3 regions of the Paenibacillus sp. MDMC362 genome follow, and region 3 is predicted to be linked to each of the others. Evidence: riboswitches for the same ligand, from Rfam matches in the RefSeq annotation. Region 3 holds a riboswitch; each other region holds the start of a gene.
The links. Region 3 has a riboswitch for cyclic di-AMP ahead of DP091_RS20805 (TrkH family potassium uptake protein). Riboswitches for the same ligand answer to the same signal wherever they lie in the genome.

Region 1: another riboswitch for cyclic di-AMP. It lies ahead of DP091_RS18040 (APC family permease); the one in region 3 lies ahead of DP091_RS20805 (TrkH family potassium uptake protein).
Region 2: another riboswitch for cyclic di-AMP. It lies ahead of DP091_RS27465 (resuscitation-promoting factor); the one in region 3 lies ahead of DP091_RS20805 (TrkH family potassium uptake protein).

What each region holds. Positions count from the first base shown of each region.
Region 1 is NZ_QLYT01000035.1:65,882-70,775, reverse strand. Features, by position in the region: gene DP091_RS18045 (formate/nitrite transporter family protein) at 1-101, shown strand, start outside; gene DP091_RS18040 (APC family permease) at 256-2,082, opposite strand; cyclic di-AMP (ydaO/yuaA leader) riboswitch at 2,248-2,442, opposite strand; gene DP091_RS18035 (molybdopterin-containing oxidoreductase family protein) at 2,917-4,894, shown strand, end outside.
Region 2 is NZ_QLYT01000067.1:10,679-15,572, forward strand. Features, by position in the region: gene DP091_RS27455 (HD domain-containing protein) at 1-1,231, shown strand, start outside; gene DP091_RS27460 (TatD family hydrolase) at 1,329-2,093, shown strand; cyclic di-AMP (ydaO/yuaA leader) riboswitch at 2,299-2,513, shown strand; gene DP091_RS27465 (resuscitation-promoting factor) at 2,785-3,972, shown strand; gene rnmV (ribonuclease M5) at 4,158-4,709, shown strand; gene rsmA (16S rRNA (adenine(1518)-N(6)/adenine(1519)-N(6))-dimethyltransferase RsmA) at 4,706-4,894, shown strand, end outside.
Region 3 is NZ_QLYT01000041.1:63,184-68,077, reverse strand. Features, by position in the region: gene uvrC (excinuclease ABC subunit UvrC) at 1-331, shown strand, start outside; gene DP091_RS20810 (CPBP family intramembrane glutamic endopeptidase) at 303-1,991, opposite strand; cyclic di-AMP (ydaO/yuaA leader) riboswitch at 2,283-2,427, shown strand; gene DP091_RS20805 (TrkH family potassium uptake protein) at 2,492-3,832, shown strand; gene DP091_RS20800 (potassium channel family protein) at 3,849-4,523, shown strand; gene DP091_RS20795 (LysR family transcriptional regulator) at 4,560-4,894, opposite strand, start outside.

The sequences.
Region 1 (4,894 bases), on a different contig from region 3:
AGAAGCATGATGAGGTTGAGGTCATTCCACGCAGCGAACAAGATGCTGCCCTGCCTTCTGCTCCGCCTACCGGCCCTGCCCAACAGGTTCATTCTGCGTAAAGGTTGCTTTATTATCCCGAAGCCTGATAAGCAAAGGCTAAGAAAAAAAGCTGCGATCGACCGCTCACTAAGGGATAGGGTCGGATGATCGCAGCTTTTTTGTTGTTGTTGGCGGAGCGGACTCTTGTACAAGGCACAATAGGAAACAAGCCCGCTATTTCTTTAAATGGTAAGGCACAGTCGTAACAATCACATCTCTCCGATACAGCAAATGTGCACGGATGAGCAAACTGGATTGATTGTGCAGGAAGTTATGCCAGCCCTTCTTGGGGATGAACTGCGGGATGACCACGGTAACCTGGTAGTCGGATTCGCTTGCCTTGCGCTGTACGGTATCGATGAATTTAGTCAGCGGCTGAATGATGCTCCGGTAAGGGGAGGGGAGTGTTACCAGCCGGATGTCCGGCTGCCACTTTTTCCATTTTTCCTGGAAAGCCGCCTCGTCCTCACGCTCAAACGGCACGTACACCGCGATAATTTGGCCTGCACCCAGCGATTTGGCATAATTCAGCGAGTTCTCCACCACATGCGTGATTCCCGCCACAGGCAGAATCATAACATTTCCCTCAATCGGTTTAACAGGCTCACAGGTTGTAATTCGCAGCTGGTCTGCTACGGCCTCGTAATGTTTGTGGATTCGGGTGAACAGCCAAATGATCAGCGGCAGGAATATCAAGACGGTCCACACTTGGGCAAATTTCGTAAAGAAGAAGATCATCGTCACGATAAAGCTGATACAGGCGCCGGTAGTGTTAATGATCAGCTTGACGACCCATCCTTCGGGCTTTTCGCGAATCCACTTCACCATCATCCCCGTCTGGGAGAGGGTAAACGGGATGAACACGCCGACGGCATACAGCGGAATCAGATGCTCGGTTTTGCCTTCGAAAGCCAGCAGCAACAGAATAGAGAAGAATCCAAGTATAATGATTCCGTTCGAATAACCCAGACGGTCTCCGCGGACGGTGAACATTCGGGGAATGAATTTATCTTTCGCCAGATTAACGGCAAGCAGCGGGAAGGCGGAATATCCCGTGTTGGCAGCCAGGATCAGAATGAGAGCCGTTGTTCCTTGGATGAAGTAATACAGAAAGTTTCGTCCAAAGGTATGCTCGGCAATCTGGGAAACGACCGTGACTTGCTCACTGGGGCTGACCCCATAGTAATAGGCCAGGTATACGATGCCCGAAAATAACAGGGCCAGCAAGGATCCCATCGCGACCAAGGTTTTGGCTGCATTATTCGGAGCGGGATCTTTGAAATTCGGGATGGCATTGGAGATGGCCTCAACGCCGGTCAGGGCGGAGCTGCCCGAGGCAAATGCCCGCAGAAGCAGGAACAAACTCAGCCCGGCGACAGGCGTGCCGATAGGCGTATGCAGCTCCGGAGATGCATGGCCTGTAGCAATGTTGTATATTCCAACGCCAATCAGGATAAACAGCGCGAGTACAAACAAGTAAACCGGATAAGCCAGTATGGAGGCCGACTCTGTAACCCCTCTTAAATTGAGTACGGTCAAACATAGCACGAACACGATGGAGATGGGCAGATTGTAGGCGTGCAATTCCGGAAATGCCGATGTGATTGCGTCCGTCCCCGCCGACACGCTGACTGCAACCGTCAGAATGTAGTCAACCAGCAGGGAGCCGCCGGCGACCAATCCCGGATACATGCCCAGATTCCGTTTGGAAACCACGTAGGCTCCGCCGCCATGCGGATATGAAAAAATAATCTGTCTGTACGACAGGATAAGTGCCAGCAATAAGACCAGGACGCCGACAGCAATCGGTATGGAGTACCAATAGGCAGCCGCGCCAACGGTCATCAAGACGATCAGGATTTGTTCCGGTCCATAGGCCACGGACGATAAGGCGTCGGATGAAAGGATGGCCAGCGCTTTGGTTTTGTTCAGCTTTTGCTCGCCCAATTCCGTAGATTTAAGCGGTCTTCCGATGAGGAATCGCTTGATTGAAGATAACATGGTTGTTTTCACCGCCGATTAAGATTAAGTTCATGATGAAAGCTGACTGATTGGACTTCAATCGGTGTGTTTCATGTGCAGGTCATACGAAAGGTCACCATTCCTATGCTGATTTTTGGCAAACAAAAAACACAGGTTAGAACCCTGTGTTTGATCACAAGTTCACAACCCTCCCGATCAACGCTGACGAGGTTAGCTGTCGGATTCGGGCGGTGAGAGTCGCCCTACCTGATGCCGTCGCGGCGTACGTACGCGATGCATCCGGATTCACCCCATAGTATGGATGAAGGATCCTATAGATATCCCTCCATACGATTGGTTCCCCCGCTTTCCATCAAGGAAATTAAGCGAATGTCATGTGAATATGAAGAATGTTTTCGAAGCTGAATAGTATATTACGCCTGCTCCAATCGTTTGTAAAACACCCTCCAACGAAAAATTAAGCAGAATTATTTATAAAAAATGACAAATAAGCGCTTACATGAATATGTGGCTTTGACAGGCTTTGTTTTTTGCATGTTTGCTACAGAAATCATGACTTTCTATATGCTGTACTTGCCAGTTGCTCAGGATGGATAGACGCCAATACAAAACAAATTCGCCATGCCGGTCTCGGGGGAGGAGACATGGCATGGCGAATTTTTGGGAGTGGTCCATGATTTGGCAAGGAAGAGAAAGGGTCTGGGTTTCTCTTCGTTGCTCTTGATAGGAATTACCCGGAAGGAAGTAGAATGAATCACCGATGCAGAAAAAAATGTAAGACTTTACTGGAGCCCTGATTTTCTTTTAAGATAAGGGGATATGATTCAGCGTGTACAAGGGGGAATAGACGAAATGACTCAAGCGATGATTCATCAGGAAAACGGCGTGTTTCCGGCGGTCTGTCCGTTGGATTGTCCCGATACTTGCGGCCTGCTGCTCCATAAAGAGAACGGAAAAATCGTGAAGGTTACCGGTAATCCGGATCATCCGATTACGCAGGGAGCCATCTGTAATAAAGTCCGAAATATGGCACATCGGGTGTATCATCCGGAGCGCGTGCTTTATCCGCTGCGGAGGATAGGGCCCAAGGGCGAGGGCGCTTTCGAGCGAATCAGCTGGGATGAAGCGGTTCAGGAGATTGCTGAACGCTACAAGAAGCTGATCGAGGAGCACGGCTCTGAGAGCATACTGCCTTACAGCTTCTACGGCAACATGGGAATTTTGAGCGTGGACGGCATGGATCGGAGGTTCTTCAACAGGCTGGGCGCCAGCCGGTTGAAGCAATCGATCTGTAATTCCGCAGGCAATGAGGGCTGGAAATCCGTTATGGGGTTTAATGGAGGCACCGTCCCGGAGGATACCGTACATGCCGACGTCATCATCGTCTGGGGCGGCAACATCGTCAGCACCAATATGCATCAGGTGGTGTTGGCAGAGAAAGCGCGCAAGGCCGGTGCCAAGGTCGTTGTCATCGACGTGCATAAGAACCAGACGGGGCAATGGGCGGATTGGTTCATTCCGCTGTTTCCGGGCACGGATGCGGCACTGGCCGTCGGCCTCATGCACATCATGTTCCGTGAAGGCTTGGTGAACGAGGAATTTCTCAGCGAGTATACGATCGGTCATGAAGCCTTGCGTGAGCATGTGAAAGACTATACACCGGAGCACGTATCCTCCATTACCGGAATTCAAGTTGAGGATATCGAGAGGCTGGCCGAGCTGTACGGCCGGGCAGATACTTCCTATATTCATATCGGTAACGGTCTTCAGCATCACGACAATGGCGGCTTGACGGTGCGCAGCATCGCGGCGCTTCCCGCCTTGACCGGACAATGGCTGAAGCGGGGCGGAGGGGCCGCCAAGTCGAACGGCGGCTACAACAGCATGGACAGCGATGCGCTCGAACGTCCCGATCTCCGGCCGAATCCGGATGCCCGGACGATTAACATGAACCGGATCGGCGAAGCGCTTGCCATGACCGAACAGCCGATTAAGTCGGTCTTTGTCTATTGCAGCAATCCGCTGGTTGTCGCTCCCGACACCGAGCGGGTAAGGGAAGGGTTTGCACGGGAAGATCTGTTTACGGTTGTTCATGACCTGTTTATGACGGATACGGCCAAGTATGCGGATATCGTGCTTCCGGCAACCTCCTCGTTCGAGAATACCGACCTGTTCGCTTCCTACTGGCATCAGTACATTCAGCTGCAGGAGCCGGTCATTCCGGCGCTTGGGGAGAGCAAGAGCAATGTAGAGCTGTTCTCCATGCTGGGGCGGGCTATGGGTTTCACTGACCCGGCCTTCCATGAGACGGAAGAGGAGATGATGGCAAGAGCACTCGACTTCCCGGATAACCCTTATCTGAACGGCGTCACGCTGGACAAGCTAAAGGAACACCGTTATGTGAAGCTTGACATGTCGCCGCTTGAAACGTATCTAGATCGTTTGCCGACGCCTTCGGGCCGGATTGAGTTATACTCCGTGCAATTGGAGGAGGCAGGTCTTCCGCCTCTTCCGACCTACGTGCCGCTCAAGGAAGGTTATGACGGCGTAAGGCGCGGACGCGGGCACAAATACCCGCTCATGTTCATTTCACCGCCGAACCACAACTTCCTGAATTCAACCTTTGCGAATGTGGAGAAACATCAGAGGTTGGAGAAGGAGCCAGCCCTGCAGATCCATCCGGAGGATGCAGAGGAACGCGGTATAGAGGACGGAGACATGGTTACGGTATACAACGACCGCGGAACCTATGAAGTTCGGGCCAAGGTAACGGATAAAATGCTGCCGGGCACCGTTGTCAGCCAAGGCTTGTGGTGGGAAGGCGAGGGGC
Region 2 (4,894 bases), on a different contig from region 3:
TGTGCAAGACGATATCATATGGCGATTAATCGATACCCCGGAATTCCAGCGGCTCCGCCGGGTGAGACAGCTTGGGACTTCATTTCTGACCTTTCACGGGGCCGAACACAGCCGATTCTCCCATTCATTGGGAGTCTATGAAATTACGAGAAGAATCATCTCTCAATTCGAACGGAGGGGGTACTCCGATTGGCCTGCCGAGGAAAGGCAAGTTGCCCTCTGCGCGGCCCTGCTGCATGATTTGGGGCATGGGCCTTTTTCTCATTCTATAGAAGAAGCTTTTCATATGAATCACGAGGACTGGACATGCCGGATCCTGCTTGGGGATACTTGCGTCAATCAGGTACTGCGGGAGCTTGGAGCGGATTTCCCCGAGAAAGTGGCTTCGGTTATTAACAAGACCTACGACAAGCCGATTGTGATAAATCTGGTCACTAGCCCGCTGGATGCGGACCGGATGGATTATTTGTTAAGGGACGCGTATTATACGGGAGTCAATTACGGAACGATTGATATTGACCGGATCTTGCGGATGCTGCGGCCATACCGGGATCGGATCGTCGTGAAGGAATCGGGTATGCATGCCGTAGAGGATTACCTGATGTCAAGGTATCAGATGTACTGGCAGGTGTATTTTCATCCCGTCACCCGAAGCTCTGAAATCATCCTGCGCCAAATCTTCCGCCGGGCCAAGGAACTGCATGACCGTGGATATGGTTTCCGGTTCATGATCGAACCGCTTCCTGCGTTGTTTTTGGGGGATATCGGGGTGAATCAATACCTTCGCCTTGATGAAGCTCTGATCCAAACAGCTTTCCTGCAGTGGACGGAGGAGGAAGATCCGCTTCTTAGCGAATTATGCGGCCGTTTCATGCACCGAAAGCTCTACAAATATGTAGAAATCGACAACATCGATCTGGAGACCATCGACGGGATACGCCACGCATTCAATGCCGTGGGATTGCAACCGGAATATGACCTGGAGATTGATTTTCCAACGGATCTTCCTTATGATAAGGTTCATTCCGATATGCCGCTTAACGAGAAGCAAATCCTGCTTCTGGATCGGCATGATGAGCTGAAGGAAATCTCGGAGGTTTCCGATATTGTGCGCTCGATCAGTGGCATTCATAAAGGACGGTACCATCTTTATTATCCGGAGGAGAAGGTAAGTCCGCTGCTGGCTCAAATGCCGGAGAAGATAGCCAGTGTTTTCAAACAACAACATTAACCTAGGTGGAATACAGGAAAGCTGGGTATATCTGTGATTTACCCAGCTAATGGAAGATAAACGACACAGAAACGACAGGAAGGAGAGTGTGGATTTTATGTTGTTCGACACGCACACTCATATGGATGCTCCCCAATTCGATGAAGACCGGGAAGTGGCAATCCAGCGGGCGCTCGAAGCCGGCGTGACCCGGATGATCAATATTGGTTTTAACCGGGAGACGATTCCGACTACGATGAAGCTGGCAGAAACTTATGATTTTATATATGCAGCGGTGGGCTGGCATCCTGTAGACGCCATTACCATGGAGGATCAGGACCTGGATTGGATCGCTTCTTTGTGTAGTCATGAGAAAGTAGTGGCTATAGGAGAGATCGGTTTGGACTATTATTGGGATACGTCTCCGAAAGAAGTTCAGCACCGAGTGCTTCGGCGTCAGATCGGACTGGCCCGGGAATTGAACATGCCGATTGTCATTCATAATCGGGATGCGCATGAAGATATCGTGAAAATTTTGCGCGAGGAAAAAGCCTCCGAGGTGGGTGGTGTGATGCATTCCTTTTCGGGAAGCTGGGAAACGGCCAAAATGTGTCTCGATATGGGATTCCATATTTCGTTTGGCGGGCCGATTACCTTCAAAAATGCAAAGCAGCCCAAAGAGGTTTTGGCGCAGGTTCCGCTTGATCGATTATTGATCGAAACGGACTCCCCTTATCTAACACCCCACCCGTTCCGCGGGAAACGAAATGAGACCGCTTATGTAAAATTGGTGGCGGAGGCGGCAGCCGAAATTAGAGGGTTGTCCTATGAGGAATTGGCCCAAATTACCACCCAAAATGCGCTGGAACGATTTGGTATTTAACGAAAACGAGAGCAAAAGCGATGAAAAAGGGAGCATTTTCGATTAATTAAAGTTTTTTAATCAGAAAAGGCGTTGATATTACAATATTTTAACCTTTTACATGAGAAAATGTGGTTGAATGTTGCTTTACAACCTGCATACAAACAGGATATCATCTTTTCAGTGATAAGAAGCTGCGATGTGCAGATCGCAGCCGAATATTTCATGAACCGTCTCGCTTAATCTCCGAAATTCTGGGGAACGGGGGAACCGATACCGCCGTGCATACTGGTCTGAATGCGCGCAGCTGTATTTGATTTCTTTTTCGGGTCTTTGGGGTGAATTTGAAGGATCTCGCCATGAGCGGGTATCCGGATCTAGGGCGTCTCTCTTACGTCCGAACCCGACAGCTAACTCCGTAAGCGAAATAAGAGGGGAATTCTCGTGCATACCATTTCCATGATTCTAATCATCAGGAAGCCACGTTAGAGCCTCTAGTACTCTTTCAATGGCTTTCTTTTATTTTTGAATAATGGAGAGTGGATCATCATACTCTTGGTAAACAAGGGGTGGTGGTACATGGACGGAAAGACGGGAATTGACGCAGGGTGTAGATAGATAGCAGGGCGCCTTGTGAGAAAAATTGCTATAGTCACGTCAAATGCATTCATGCGTTTACCTAGACGGCGGGACTATGAAGGAGGATGGAATAGTGGGCATTTTTCAACCTGAAGAAACCCATGAATCACAATCATCCAGCATGTCTTACGCATTGAGATGGAAGCATGACAATTTGCGTCAATTGATGTTGCTCGGTGCCATGGGTGCCGTTACGGTATCACTTCTCATATCGTTGGTCGTACATGATCAGGCAGGCAAGGAGGTCCAGCTTGTCGTCGATGGTCGTGTCACCACAGTTGAAACACGTGGATCATTGCTGCAGGAATTGCTGGATGAGCAAGCGATCACGTTGAGTCCTCAGGATCAGATTTCGATGCCTTTAAACGGCGCGATCCAGGATGGAGACCGGATCATCATTGACCGGGCAATTCCAGTCAAAGTTACAGTAGGCAGCACAACCAAAACCATATTTACATCCCAGGATACGGTTGATCATGTACTTAAAGAGGCTGGTATTACAATCCAGGGTGAAGATATAGTACAACCGGCACAGAACACGAAGCTGACCAGCAATATGAATATCGAAGTCGTTCGCGTCACGAAACAAAAAGTTAAGGAGACGGAAGATCGGAATTTCCGCGTGATCAAAACAGCCGACCCATCGCTTGAGAGAGGGGATAACCGCGTTATTCAGCGGGGGGAGCCTGGTCTCATGGTGAACCATTATGAGAAGGTCTACCACAATGGCAAGCTGGTTTCCAAGACGAAGGTTTCCCAAGAAATTGAACGCAGAACGAAGGATAAAATCATTGCCGTTGGCACCAAAAAAGTGGAGAAGCCTGTCATCGTTCAGGCGGCAGCCACCGATGTAAAGGCTAAATCGGCTAAATTGTCCAGCACGAAAAAAGTAACGACCGCCAAGGCTGTCGAGAACAACGTGGTTTCTCGGGCAGGCGTTGATTTTAAATACAGCAAGGTATTGAACAACGTGTCGATGACGGCGTATTCCGCTGAGCAGCAGGGAATCGGCACGCGCACTGCATCCGGCACACGCGTTACAGAAGGGCGAACCATCGCCGTTGATCCTAACATCATCCCGATCGGCTGGTGGGTCTATATCGAAGGCATTGGCTTCCGTCGTGCAGAAGATACGGGCGGTGCCATCAAAGGCAACAAAATCGATGTTTATTATGATTCACTGAAATCGGCCATAAATTTCGGCCGGAAGAGCGGCCGCACCGTTTACGTGATCGGTCCGGTTAAACCTGAATTGAACTAGTCGCATGAATTCCAATTTACAATACCATTCTAATGCTATACTATTTAGCTTATAATATATAATGATGAAGAAGAGGGAATATTTCCTCTTCTTTTGTTTTGTTAAGAACGGAGTATATAGGGCTAAGATGGTAGAACCTAGAGGTTGTACAAGCCTGTTTTCTTGGGAAGGAAGAGAACAAACGCATGATTAAAGAAGTGATTGTAGTGGAAGGCAGAGACGATACCGTTGCCATTAAACGGGCCGTAGAAGCGGATACGATCGAAACGGGCGGCTCAGCGATCAATAAACAAATCCTGAAACGCATAGCGCTTGCTCAGGAGCGCAGAGGCGTTATTATATTAACCGATCCTGACCATGCAGGGGAGCGGATCCGCAAAATTGTGGATCAGGGTGTCCCTGGCTGCAAGCATGCCTTTATTCCGGAAGCGGATGCTACCCGCAAAGGGGATATCGGCGTGGAGAATGCTTCGCCGGAAGCGATACGTCGTGCGCTGGAGCGGGTCCATACCTCCTTTGAGGGCGGAGAGAGCCTGATCAGTCTGGAGGACATGCTGGAGGCGGGATTATCAGCCCATCCGGAGGCGGCTGCAAGGCGTATGACGATGGGAAACCTGCTCGGGATCGGATATTGCAACAGCAAGCAATTTCATAAACGATTGGCCATGTTTCAAATATCGCGGGAAGAATTTCTGGCCGCACTTGCACAGCTGGAAGAAGGGGGCGTAAGCCAATGAATCGGATCGAGGATATATCAACACCAAGACGGACGAAGGAGATCATCTCACGGCATGGATTCTCCTTCAAGAAGAGCCTGGGTCAAAACTTTCTCATCGATCAGAATATATTGTATAAAATCGTGGAGGCTGCAGGACTGGATGAAGATAAGGGAGCGCTTGAAATCGGGCCTGGAATCGGTGCG
Region 3 (4,894 bases):
GCATAAAACAGCGCAGCTCATGGTCGGAGACCCGCCGGAGCCGGTTACGCTTCCCCGGGACAGCCAGGAGTTCTATTTGCTGCAGCGCATTCAGGATGAGGTTCACCGTTTTGCGATTTCCTTCCACCGCGAACAGCGCGGCAAATCGATGGTATCCTCCAAGCTGGATTCCATCCCGGGCATTGGAGAGAAGCGCCGCAAGCTGCTGTTAAAGCATTTTGGCTCAGTCAAAAAAATAAAAGAGGCTTCAGTCGAAGACTTCAAGCCCCTTTCAATCGGTGAGAAATTAGCAACGGAAATTCTTAAGGCACTTCGTGAGGAGGAGTCGTGACATACGGCTTCTCTTTTTTTGTTGGATTGAAACGGTAAATCGCATAGGCGACCATCGCCGGAAGCACCATGTAGAACGCACCCATCAGCAAGTTGCTCGTATCCTTGAGCAGGATCAGGCTAATGCCCATCAAGATGCTATTAAAGATAACATGGGAGAACATGGCCGCCAAATATCCGTATTTCAAAAAGATGTAGCTGAACAGCAAGCCGATGATAACCAGTTCAATGGGCCGGGAAATTACAGGGTATATCGGATAGAGCGTATGCCCTAGCGCCCAGATGATCGAGGTGATCAAACTGGCGACGAACGTATTGCGGACGATCTTTTTCAACATTTTGATCCCGAACAGTCGATAGACGGCCTCCTCGGATATGCCGGCCAGCCAAGCCATCAGCGGAAAGAGCCAAGGATAGAGCATGTTGTAAGGCGACTGTGTGGCATCCGTGGTGGACCATGTATTCAAGGTCAGGCCCAGAACGACAAAGATAATGGATTGGACCCCAAGCAGGATGAAAGCCCACATATACCCCAGCTTCATGCTGTCCAGCACATAATGACCATATCCGGGTTCTTTGGCGCGCGGCCATGGATTAAGCCCGTCTTCTTTGAGCCATAGCCCGCTGCCGCCGACAAGGGAGAAATAGAGCAGTGCGGAGAAGATGAGCGAATAGACCGCATAGAAGATCATCATCCCGAGTATGCCGGTTTGAGACATCCCCTCGGATTTGAAAACGGGAATCAGATTGTACGTATTCAGCATTTGAATGACAAACAGGAGCGCCGATAGGAACAGGCCGCGCTTAAACGATGTGTAGGCTCTGGTCTTCACGCTGTACACAATCGCAAGTATGCCAAGGATGAGGGTGAACAGGCCATACCCTGCGAGCGTCAGCAGCGTGGCATCTTGGGTCTGCTTGTTGACATAGGCGGAATGGGCGGCCGGGACCGAAAAAGATGGCTCATAGGAGCGTAATTTCCCCTGCTCGAAGGTGAAACGGTGCTCCAATCTGGAGTCGCCGATCTTGGAATCCGGGTCCACATACCGAAGCTGGGGTTCCCCTTCCCGCGTGATCAGCTCCAGATGCGACAGGTCATAGCCCGCTCGCTGGAGCCAAGGCTCCGCAAAAGCTTGCTTCTCGGCTAATGTCATGCCGTCCTCAACGACAAGCAGCATCTGTTTTTGCACATCGCCCTTGTTCAGCTCAATCCGGTCATAGCTGGAGCGGGCGTAATCGTATGAGAAGCCGACGATGCCTGAATTTTGCATGTGCACGTCCACATTGAGGGCATCGCCGCCCGGCTCGCTGAAGCGAACACGGTATACGTCATAGGGATATTTGGCTTCATAGGTTTTGTTGTATTCCGAAAGTCTCTTTTCCTTTGCCAGATATCCGTAAAGTTCCGATTTGGATTGATATGTAACCAGCGTGTCATCCGTTTTTGCAGCCGTAAACTGCAAGAACTCCTGAGCAAAGCTTGAAGCCGCTTGCCGAGCCTGCTCCTTGGATATGATATTCGGAGATGCCGTCTCGGCAGAATCCGTATTCGTCGACGGAAACACCTGAAATAACAGGAACAGAATCAGGCCGACTGCGGCAGGCGCGATGAGCTGCTTTAGATTGGGCTTCAGCTTCAAGGGCTCTCTTGCACGATTCATGAAATTCCTCCTCTAAGAAAGTTGATACTCCCACTGGTATTCTATATGCCTGATTAAGAACGCATAGAGTCAATATAACATAGTTATGAAAGTCATAAGCAGCTTATCCCAATATCCGGAATAATGAAACAAATCGATGAAAATGAATGAAAGGTTTCGAAAACGTTAGAGAACCCTATGCTTGTATTCTTGAATATGCCCAATTCGCGCTCTTTTAAAGATTTTTTGGGTGAAAAACGGCATTGGGTTACGTACCGGATTGCGTTATAATCACATCATGCTTCAAGGAACCGAATATTCCAGCCGAATTTCGTACTGAAAATGGGGGAACCATGTAATTGGGGTGAATTTCATTATTCCTAGAATAATGAATAGGGCGACCTGTGAAAATGCCCGAATCCGTCAGCTAACCTCGTAGGCTGCAGCACAGGAACCAGACCGTAAAGGGCACTGCGTTTTCCAGTGTCTTTTTTCTTGATTTTTTTTAAGAAGGTGACCGATTGAACTCTAAATTGAACTGGCTCAGGTTGTCTCCGCCGCAGATTCTCGTGCTTGGTTTCGCGGCTATTATTTTCATCGGGACGGCGCTGCTAATGCTGCCGATATCCACAAGTACAGGTGAACCGCTGGAATTTATCGATGCCTTGTTCACTTCGACATCGGCAACTTGCGTAACGGGCCTGGTAGTGGTGGATACAGGAACGACATTCAGCTCCTTCGGAGAGATCGTGATCATGCTGCTGATTCAGATCGGCGGGCTCGGATTCATGACGATGGCCACTTTGTTTGCCCTGGCTCTCAAAAGGCGAATATCGCTCAAGGATCGCCTCATTCTGCAAGAAGCGATGAATCAGTCCTCGATGGAAGGAATCGTAAGGCTGATTCGCAGAGTGCTCCTGTACTCCCTGATCATCGAGGCCTGCGGTGCCTTGATTCTATCGATCCGCTGGGCGTTTGATATGCCGATCGGCCAAGCGATTTATTATGGCGTTTTTCATGCGGTCACGATGTTTAACAATGCCGGTTTCGATTTGTTTGGCGATTTTCGGAGTTTGACCGGGTACGTGTATGATCCTGTAGTCAACGTTGTCGTGATGTTTTTGATTGTCTCAGGCGGCATCGGTTTTATCGTTTTATCCGATTTGATTGATTTCCGGAATCAGCGGAGACTTTCCCTGCACTCCAAAGTAGTGCTCACCATGACGGCTACCTTGCTGCTGGTTGGATTTATCGTCATTCTTATTTTTGAATTCACCAATCCGAGGACGCTCGGCTCCCTGAATTGGGGCGGAAAATTCTTCGGCGCATTATTCCAATCCGTAACGCCGCGTACAGCTGGCGCGAATACTATAGATATTACGGGGCTTAGACAGGCCACGCAATTTTTTATCGTTATTCTGATGTTTATTGGAGCATCCCCGGGGTCAACCGGGGGTGGTATCAAAACAACAACCTTCACCATTATGGTGGGGGCGGTCATCGCCATGATGCGCGGGCGTGAAGACATCGTCATGTTCCGTTATCGCCTGGCCCAGGAGCGGGTGCTCAAGGCATTGACCATTGCATTACTGGCACTGCTGCTCGTTCTAACCGTATCGATGATTCTGTCGACGACGGAGGAAGCGGATTTCCTGGAGATTCTATTCGAAACGACATCCGCCTTCGGTACGGTGGGTCTCTCCATGGGTTTAACGCCCGATCTGACGGTGTTCGGGAAGGTTTTGATCAGCATTACGATGTTTGCAGGGCGATTAGGGCCTTTGACGCTTGCTTATGCACTGGGGCCAAAAAAGGGTAAAGAATTATATCGTCATCCGGAAGGCAAAATGATTATTGGATAAGGGGTACTGGAGAGACATGAAACCAAAGCAATTTGCAATCATCGGTTTGGGGCGATTTGGCGCCAGCCTGGCGCTTGAACTGATGGAACAGGGATATGAGGTGCTCGGCATCGACCGAAATGAAGAGGTTGTCGAGGATATGAGCGAGCTGCTGACACACACGGTGGTGGCGGATGCTACCGATGAAGAGGTGCTTAAATCGCTCGGTATTCGTAACTTCGACTGCGGCATTGTTGCGATCGGAAACGATATTCAGATGAGCATCTTATCCGCGATCTTGCTGAAAGAGCTTGGTGTCGCCATGGTCGTTGCCAAGGCGATTTCGGTGCTGCACGGCCGGGCGCTGGAGAAGCTGGGCGTGGACCGGGTGATCTTTCCGGAACGGGATATGGGGATCCGGGTAGCTCACCAGCTAGTCACGCCCAATCTGCTTGACTATATCGAATTATCCAAGGACTATCTGATTGTGGAGATGACGGTCACGGACTGCATGGACGGAAAAACGCTTAGCGAGCTCAATACGAGGGTTCGTTACGGTGTCAGCGTGGTGGCCCTGAATAAACAATCCGGCATCATCGTGGCGCCGACAGCCATGGACGTGGTGAACTCCGGCGACATTATGGTCGTTATCGGCTCCAATGATAATGTGGATCGCTTTGAGTCCGAGGTCGTGAATATGCTCGAAAAATAAATATAGAAGAAAAAAACCTGACGGTCATGGATATCGTCAGGTTTTTTTCATTTTGTCCTCCTCCAGCTTACGGAACAGAATTTCCGTTTCGTCAATCCAGCGGCTGGCCGCCTTGCTTAGATCCGAGGCTTGGCCGTAGATCAGCGAAGTCGTCCGCCGGGTTTCGATGAGTGCCGGAATATGAATGTCGACAAGCCCGTTATCGGATAGCAGCTGCGGCCTGAGATAGGATTTGGGCAGAAGCGCGGCCGCCTTGCAGGTCGGGATGAGCCTGACGATCGCTTCGAAGGAGTCGATCTCCATCCGGATATCCGGCATAATGCCCCAGCGGTGGAACAGATCATCCGTCAGCTTGCGGTACCAGGTTCCAG